DNA from 2 places in the Phytobacter sp. genome. Region 1 is predicted to be linked to the other one. Evidence: predicted binding sites of a transcription regulator. Region 1 holds the regulator's gene; the other holds the start of a gene.

Region 1 (4,429 bases):
TGCCGAAGCGACGCCGGTACCACCCATAGCATCACTACGTGCCTCCGCCCAGGTATTGGCTGCCCCCGCTTGATTTGCCACGCAAAAGGAGACAGCGATAGCGACCACTGAAAGTTTGAGTTTGTTTTTCACAATTATGTGTCTCGTAGTCAGATGAGTTTTTCTATGCCCCGTTCTTTTTTACATCAACGGGAATGCTCTATTGCTGCGAATAACATTGGAAAAATGGCTATTTCTGCCAAATACGCAAAAGTCGGCAGAAATTTATAGTTATAAGAAATGACCTTCATTATTTATAGAAGACGTACCGCGAATGTGAAAGTGAGCGGCATCTGCGCGCGATCTCGGCGTTTAGAGCAGAACATGGTAAAGTGAGAGATTATGCCGCCGGGAAATGAGAGGACGACAATGGAAAAGACCACTTCGCAAGAGATGCTAGCGCAGGCCGAAAAACTGTGCGTGCAGCGCAATGTGCGCCTGACTCCTCAGCGCCTCGAGGTTCTGCGGTTAATGAGTTTGCAGGAAGGGGCAATCAGTGCCTACGACTTGCTGGACCTGCTGCGCGAGAGTGAACCCCAGGCAAAACCACCCACCGTTTATCGTGCGCTGGACTTCCTGCTGGAGCAGGGGTTTGTGCACAAAGTGGAGTCTACTAACAGCTATGTGTTGTGCCATCTTTTTGATCAGCCAACTCATACATCGGCCATGTTTATTTGCGATCGCTGCGGCGTCGTGAAAGAAGAACAAGCGGAAGGGGTGGAAGATATTATGCATTCACTGGCTGCAAAATTAGGATTTGCCTTACGCCATAATGTCATTGAAGCACATGGTCTGTGTTCCAAATGTGCGGAAGTGGAAGCTTGTCGTCACCAGGGCGAATGTCACCACGATCACTCGATTCTGGTTAAGAAAAAACCGCGCTAGTGGCGGTTGAGAGTGCATTCAATTCGTTGTGTTAAGAGGGTGGTACGTCCATGTACCGTCGGGCAGGGTAGTCACTTCAATGCATATTCAGAGGGTTTGAAGGCTACCAGCGGTATTCGTTGCGGGTTTCCCAGTCAACAACTTCTTTTTCCGCCTGATCTTTTGCGTAGCCGTATCTTTCCTGAATTTTACCTACCAGTTGGTCACGTTTACCCTCGATGACGGTCATGTCATCATCAGTGAGTTTCCCCCACTTCTCTTTCGCTTTACCTTTGAACTGTTTCCAGTTACCGCCGATTTCGTCTTTATTCATAGTCATGTCCTCATCGTTCGGTTGTGAATAGCGAATCATCGTCCGTCGTTACGTTCTGAATATCCTGAACGTGAGAATAATTGTAGTCAGGGATCATACTGCAGAGGATTTATTCGGAATTTTTAACCATTCAAAAGACAATTATAAGAAGGTAAATCGAACAGATTGGGAGAGGCGCTGAGGATGAAGGTTATTTAAGATTTTGTTTTATAAAACAAAACCGTGGCAGCGGGACGCTGAACCACGGTTATGAAGAGGAATTACAACCACTCACCGTTGCGAATCACACCAACAGCCAGACCTTCAATCGTAAAGTTCTGCTCGCGCAGATTCACAACAATCGGGGAAAATTCGCTGTTTTCAGGCAGTAACTGAACGGTATTACCTTGTTTTTTCAGTCGTTTGACGGTGACTTCATCATCAATACGTGCAACAACCACCTGGCCGTTACGCACATCCTGAGTTTTATGCACTGCCAGCAGATCGCCATCCATAATACCAATGTCTTTCATTGACATGCCGCTAACGCGCAGCAGGAAATCGGCATTTGGCTTGAACAAGGACGGATCAACCTGATAGTGACCTTCGATATGCTGCTGCGCCAACAACGGCTCACCTGCCGCTACACGCCCAACCAGCGGCAAACCATTGTCTTCTGCGACGTCCAACAGCAAACGAATGCCGCGGGACGCACCAGAAACAATCTCAAGTACACCTTTACGCGCTAACGCTTTCAGGTGCTCTTCAGCTGCGTTTGGGGAACGGAACCCCAACTGTTGCGCGATCTCCGCACGCGTCGGCGGCATGCCCGTTTGGTTGATTCGATCACGAATGAGATCGAACACCTCTTGCTGCCTGGCCGTTAATGCTTTCATTCCGCCCCCTGGGTGTATATACAGTTATGCTGTGAGTATATACAGCTAAAGGCGATTTTGAAACCAAAATTACGCAAAAAACCAGCAGTTAGCGCAATTCTGGAAGGCTTATCGAAAATGGCCCCACAACAGTGAAACCCAGGTAAAGAGTGCAACCAGAATGGTCATCAGTACCGCCGCTGAGCCCATGTCCTTCGCGCGCCCGGACAACTCATGCAATTCCGAACCAATCCGGTCAACGACCGCTTCAATCGCGCTGTTAAGAATTTCAACGATCATGACCAGTGCCACCGAACCGATCAGCAATACGCGGGTGATGGCGTCGACATCAAGGAAACAAGCGATAATAATTGCCAGAATGACCGCAACGGACTCCTGACGAAAGGCAGCTTCGTTTATCCAGGCTGCGCGGACGCCTTTCCATGAATAACCGGCCGCTTTAATGATGCGGGTAATGCCAGTGGTGTTATTGGCCATTAAAAGAACCTTTTTATGTAATGAGCATCAATCTCTATGTAAGGTTATAGAGGTACAAAAGAATTTGTGCGCGCTTTCTGATATTCTTGCGGCGCATTGGCATTATTAACCAGAGGCTTTACATCGTTTATGTCCGGCTGGCCACGAATTTACTACAAATTACTTAATTTACCATTAAGCGTGCTGGTAAAAAGTAAGTCTATCCCTGCGGAACCCGCACAGGAACTGGGGCTCGATACCTCACGCCCTATTATGTACGTTTTGCCTTATAACTCGAAGGCTGACTTACTCACGTTACGCGCTCAATGTCTGGCACACGACTTGCCCGACCCGCTGGAGCCGCTTGAGATCGACGGCGTGGAGTTGCCGCGGTATATCTTCATTCACGGTGGACCACGCGTATTTACCTGGTATACACCGAAAGAAGAGTCCATCAAGCTGTTCCATGATTATCTCGACCTGCATCGCAGCCATCCTGACCTGGATGTGCAAATGGTGCCGGTTTCGATGATGTTCGGTCGTTCGCCGGGTCGCGAGAAAGGCGAGATGAATCCGCCGCTGCGTATGCTTAACGGCATTCAGAAATTCTTTGCGATCTCCTGGCTCGGGCGCGACAGCTTTGTGCGTTTCTCTCCGCCGGTCTCACTGCGCCGCATGGCCACTGAGCATGGTACGGATAAAATTATCGCCCAGAAATTGGCGCGAGTTGCACGCATGCACTTTGCCCGCCAGCGTCTTGCGGCGGTCGGTCCGCGTCTGCCTGCCCGTCAGGACTTGTTTAACAAGCTACTGGCGTCCAAAGCGATTGCCCGCGCTGTTGAAGACGAAGCACGCAGCAAAAAAATCTCCCATGACAAGGCGCAGCAAAACGCGATTGCCCTGATGGAAGAGATTGCGGCGAACTTCTCTTACGAGATGATCCGTCTCTCCGACCGTATTCTGAGCTTTACCTGGAACCGCCTGTATCAGGGCATCAACGTGCACAACGCCGAGCGCGTGCGCCAGTTGGCTCATGACGGCCATGAAATTGTCTATGTGCCCTGCCACCGCAGTCATATGGACTACCTGCTGCTCTCTTACGTGCTGTATCACCAGGGACTGGTGCCACCGCATATCGCCGCCGGTATCAACCTGAACTTCTGGCCAGCAGGTCCGATTTTCCGCCGTCTGGGCGCGTTCTTCATTCGCCGCTCTTTCAAAGGCAACAAGCTCTATTCCACCGTGTTCCGCGAATATCTGGGCGAGCTGTTCCAGCGCGGCTATTCGGTTGAGTACTTTGTCGAGGGTGGGCGCTCACGTACTGGCCGTCTGCTGGATCCGAAAACAGGTACCCTGTCGATGACCATCCAGGCGATGCTGCGCGGCGGCACCCGTCCGATCACGCTGGTGCCAATCTACATTGGCTATGAGCACGTGATGGAAGTCGGTACCTACGCTAAAGAGCTGCGTGGGGCGACGAAAGAGAAAGAAGGCTTTATGCAGATGGTGCGTGGCTTAAGCAAGCTACGTAACCTCGGTCAGGGTTACGTGAACTTCGGCGAACCTATTTCGCTGACGAACTACCTTAACCAGCGCGTGCCGGAATGGCGCGAGTCTATCGATCCTATCGAAGCCGTGCGCCCGGCCTGGCTGACGCCGGCGGTCAATGCTATCGCGGCTGACCTGATGGTGCGCATTAACAACGCAGGGGCGGCAAACGCCATGAACCTGTGCTGTACCGCTCTGCTCGCTTCACGCCAGCGTTCGCTGACCCGTGAACAACTTACGGAACAGCTGGATTGCTACCTGAACCTGATGCGTAACGTGCCTTACGCTGATGACTCTACGGTGCCGACTGCCA
Region 2 (4,429 bases), on a different contig from region 1:
GGCAGATAGTCATCTGTTGGCTTACAGAAAAACACTTCCGGCTCACCAATGATGTTGAAATCGGCGTCGGTGCGTATGGCGGCGAACTGCGCGGGCCTGTCCAGCGCCGGGTGGGTGCCAAAAGTTTCATAGTCGTGGAAGAGAAATGTCGGCGCTGCCGTAGAATCTGACACTGAGCTTATCCTGTTCATTAATAACATCAGCATGGTAAACCATCGGGCCATTTCTGCCGAAGAAAAACCCCGGCAGGAAGGGCTTTTTTCCGCCAATTGGAGGAGATAAATTCGATGTCGGTCACATTTTTTTTCAATTTGTCCGAGTATCGACACACTAAGTTGCGTAAAAAGAACGGCGAATTTGACGTAAACGAGGATATTCCATTGAAACGCCGTTTGTTTTTTGCCTTTTCACTTCTTTCAGCCACGATCCATTTTGCGCATGCCGAAGATATGCCGCTGGCACCACAGCCTCCAGCCATTCAGGCGGGTGCCTGGGTGTTGATGGATTTCACAACTGGACAGATCTTAACCGCGGGCAATGAACACCAGCAGCGTAACCCGGCAAGCCTCACCAAACTCATGACCGGCTATGTGGTCGACCGTGCCATTGATAGTCACCGCATTACTGCCGACGATGTGGTCACCGTTGGCAAAGATGCCTGGGCGAGAGGAAATCCTGTTTTTGATGGATCGTCACTGATGTTTATTAAGCCCGGCGATCGGGTGACCGTGCGAGACTTGAGCCGCGGGCTGATCGTCGATTCCGGGAACGATGCCTGCGTGGCACTGGCTGACTATGTTGCAGGCGGACAGCCGCAGTTTGTCGCGATGATGAATGACTACGTGAAAAAGCTCAATTTGCAGGATACACATTTTGAGACCGTACATGGCCTGGATGCTCCCGGTCAGCATAGTTCTGCCTACGATCTGGCGGTGCTTTCCCGCGCGATCATTCACGGAGAACCGGCGTTTTATCATATGTACAGCGAAAAAAGTCTTACGTGGAACGGAATAACGCAGCAGAATCGCAATGGCCTGCTCTGGGAGAAATCACTCAATGTTGACGGTCTCAAAACCGGGCATACTTCTGGCGCGGGGTTTAACCTCATCGCTTCAAGTGTGGACGGCCAACGTCGCCTGATTGCCGTGATCATGGGCGCAGACAGCCCGAAAGGGCGCGAAGATCAAGCCAGGAAATTATTGCACTGGGGTCAGGATAATTTCGATACCGTGCAGATCCTGCATAAAGGCAAAAAAGTGGGCAGTGAGCGGATCTGGTACGGCGATAAAGAGAAGATGGATGTCGGCACCGATGAGGATTTCTGGCTGACGCTGCCGAAAGCAGAGTTGCCAAACATCAAGGCGCGCTACGTGATGGATAACAAGAACCTGGAAGCACCTATGGCGGCACACCAGCGGGTAGGTGAGATCCAACTTTATGACCGTGACAAAGTCGTCGCACACTGGCCTCTGGTGACGCTGGACGATGTGGGCAAAGGTGGAATGTTTTCTCGCCTGAGCGACTATTTCCACCATAAAGCGTGATCGCCAGTGGGTTGGCTGGCAAGTGCGCGAGACTGCTCACATAATTGACCCTTATCGGATGCCTGATATCCACAATTTCACTATGCTGTATAAACAAACAGTGTTAATGAGGAGGGTCGCATGGAATACAACGTTAAGCAGGTTGATGAGCGCACTATCGCCGGGTTTCACCTGGTAGGTCCCTGGGATGTCACCGTTAAGCAGGGCTTCGAACAACTGAACATGTGGGTGAAGAACAAACAAATTCAACCTATTGACTGGATTTGTGCCTACTACGACAACCCTGATGAAGTTCCAGCAGAGAAATTACGCAGTGACGTGGTGGTTTCTGTGCCGAACGATTTTGTTATCCCCGAAAACAGCGAAGGGGTGATGAAAACGGAACTTCCCGGCGGACTATATGCGGTAGCGCGCGCTAAAGTGTACAACGAGGAGTTTAAAGAAGCCTGGGAGTCGTTTTTTGATGTGCTTATGGTAGATAAAAGCTATCAAATGGACATGCGTCCTTGCTTTGAGTTGTATCTCAATTGTGCGCAGGACGACGGCTACTGGGAAATTGACATGTACATCCCGGTACAGCCTGCCTCCTGATCGTCTCTACTATTATTGCAATCGTGGTAACGGATGAAAAACGTGTCATCCGTTACTTTTTTTGTCCTGAACAGTGATCTCTGTTATAGAAAAATCGCTACAATTGCGCCTTCGTTTTTTTGACTGGAGAGCGGGTGTGCGCCCCGACAAATCACTCAGTCCTTTTGAAATCCGGCTTTATCGTCACTACCGCGTGGTCCACGGGGTACGTATTGCGCTGGCCTTTGTCCTGACCTTTCTGCTGGTTCGTCTGCTCAACATCCCGGAAGGGACATGGCCTTTGATTACCCTGGTGGTGGTCATGGGGCCTATCTCTTTTTGGGGAAATGTCGTTCCTCGGGCCTTTGATCGTATTGGCGGTACTATCTGTGGCTCAGCCCTGGGTTTGGTTGCCCTGAAGCTTGAACTCATCTCTCTTCCAGTAATGCTGCTGTGGTGCGCAGGGGCGATGTTCCTTTGTGGCTGGCTGGCACTGGGGAAAAAGCCGTATCAGGCATTGCTGATTGGCATCACGCTTTCCGTGGTGGTCGGCGCGCCTGCGGGAGATATGGAAACCGCCCTATGGCGCAGCGGTGACGTGATCTTTGGCTCTTTGCTGGCAATGTTGTTTACCGGCATCTGGCCGCAGCGCGCATTTTTACACTGGCGTATTCAGATGGCTAACTATGTGACGGCGTTTAACCGGGTTTACCAGGCGGGTTTCTCAGTAAACCTGGTGGAGCGCCCGCGTCTGGAAAAACATCTGCAAAAAATCCTCAATGACGTCGTCAAAATGCGCGGGCTGATTACCCCCGCGAGCAAAGAGACCCATATCCAGAAAGCCATTTTTGAAGCGATTCAAACGGTGAGCCGTAATCTGGTGTGCATGCTGGAATTGCAAATCAATGCGCACTGGGCGTCGCGCTCCAGCCACTTTGTGATGCTCAATGCCCGCACACTGCGCGAAACTCAGCACATGACGCAGCAGACGTTGCTGACCATTGCGCATGCGCTGTATGAGGGAAACCCGCAGCCGATACTGGCCAACACCGAAAAACTCAACGAGATTGTGGCGGAACTGCGTGAGTTGCTTCGCGACCATCAGGGCGATGCGCTGGCGGAAAACTCCATTCATGGCTATGTGTGGTTAAGCATGGAACTGGCTCGCCAGCTTGAGTTAATGTCGCATCTGATTTGCCGGGCGTTGCGCAAATAAACTTCACCTAATCCTGAAAAGCGGGCTGCTTGTTTCGATTCAGCCCGTTTTGAGGTTATGATAGGTAAAAGGATAAAACCATTGTCATCAGCAACGGCTAAAAGTAAGGTCTACCCTACAGCGGTTGCTTTAACGAATCCGAATCTCACATTATCAGGGGTGTCAAAATGGAAACAACCAAGCCTTCATTCCAGGACGTTCTGGAGTTTGTTCGTCTTTTCCGTCGTAAGAATAAACTGCAGCGCGAAATCCAGGACGTTGAGAAAAAGATCCGTGATAACCAGAAGCGTGTTCTGCTGCTGGATAACCTGAGCGACTACATCAAACCAGGTATGAGCGTTGACGCTATTCAGGGCATCATCGCCAGCATGAAAAGCGATTACGAAGACCGCGTGGACGACTACATCATCAAAAATGCTGAAATCTCCAAAGAGCGTCGCGAGATCTCCAAGAAACTGAAATCAATGGGTGAGCAAAAACCTGTTGAAGTGAAAGCCGAATAAGGTTTTCCACGGTGAGAGAGCTCCTCTCACCGTTCCTTTTACTTCTCCTTGACGCCACCCTCGACCATTCGTAACAGATGCCGTTTCGGCCAGTGAGCGCGCAACGCGGGTCTGTCCAGATACCAGCACACTTCCTCAATATCATGTTTTTTTCGGTCAAGAAACAACCCAATCACACTGCCACTATGGGCTACGTTTAACCCATAGAGATTACACATTTCCACCAGCGACAATAATTCTCGAAATGCGGGTTTGGGTAACAGCGACTGACTTGCTATCGCGCTTCGGGTCGCCGCCTCGGCAAGCAGGGCGGGGGAGTCGAGTTCGCAGGCCTGCTGTAACTGCTGCCATGCAATGTCCAGTGCCACAGCGTTGGTTTTGAGCATCGGTTCACGCGGCAGACGATGGTAATCTTCCGTGCGTAGGGTTAACGGGCTTTCCAGCAGCAGAATGTCCACTGTGGGAAGACCACTACAGGCAATATGTGTATTGGCGGTGTTGTGATCAAATAAGGTCAGATGGCGAAAAACCGTGCTGTCGGTGGGCTCCAGTGTGACGCACAACCGTGCGAGCGCAGTTTCATCAAGGGTGAAACC

Evidence for each region. The regulator LexA, encoded in region 1, represses DNA repair genes until DNA is damaged. The targets are predictions, from matches to a motif close to TNCTGTATGTACATACAGNA.
Region 2: the regulator LexA is predicted to act here: its motif matches at 1,628-1,647, upstream of sbmC (DNA gyrase inhibitor SbmC).

Annotation. Positions count from the first base shown of each region.
Region 1 covers NZ_JCACPZ010000004.1:1,999,241-2,003,669, forward strand. The annotation lists gene AC5JPW_RS13495 (conjugal transfer protein TraF) at 1-132, opposite strand, end outside; gene zur (zinc uptake transcriptional repressor Zur) at 409-924, shown strand; gene AC5JPW_RS13505 (CsbD family protein) at 1,028-1,237, opposite strand; gene lexA (transcriptional repressor LexA) at 1,498-2,112, opposite strand; gene AC5JPW_RS13515 (diacylglycerol kinase) at 2,221-2,589, opposite strand; gene plsB (glycerol-3-phosphate 1-O-acyltransferase PlsB) at 2,719-4,429, shown strand, end outside.
Region 2 covers NZ_JCACPZ010000006.1:65,196-69,624, forward strand. The annotation lists gene sbcB (exodeoxyribonuclease I) at 1-173, opposite strand, end outside; gene dacD (serine-type D-Ala-D-Ala carboxypeptidase DacD) at 375-1,544, shown strand; gene sbmC (DNA gyrase inhibitor SbmC) at 1,665-2,135, shown strand; gene AC5JPW_RS14885 (FUSC family protein) at 2,272-3,330, shown strand; gene AC5JPW_RS14890 (DUF496 family protein) at 3,498-3,833, shown strand; gene AC5JPW_RS14895 (L-threonine kinase) at 3,872-4,429, opposite strand, start outside.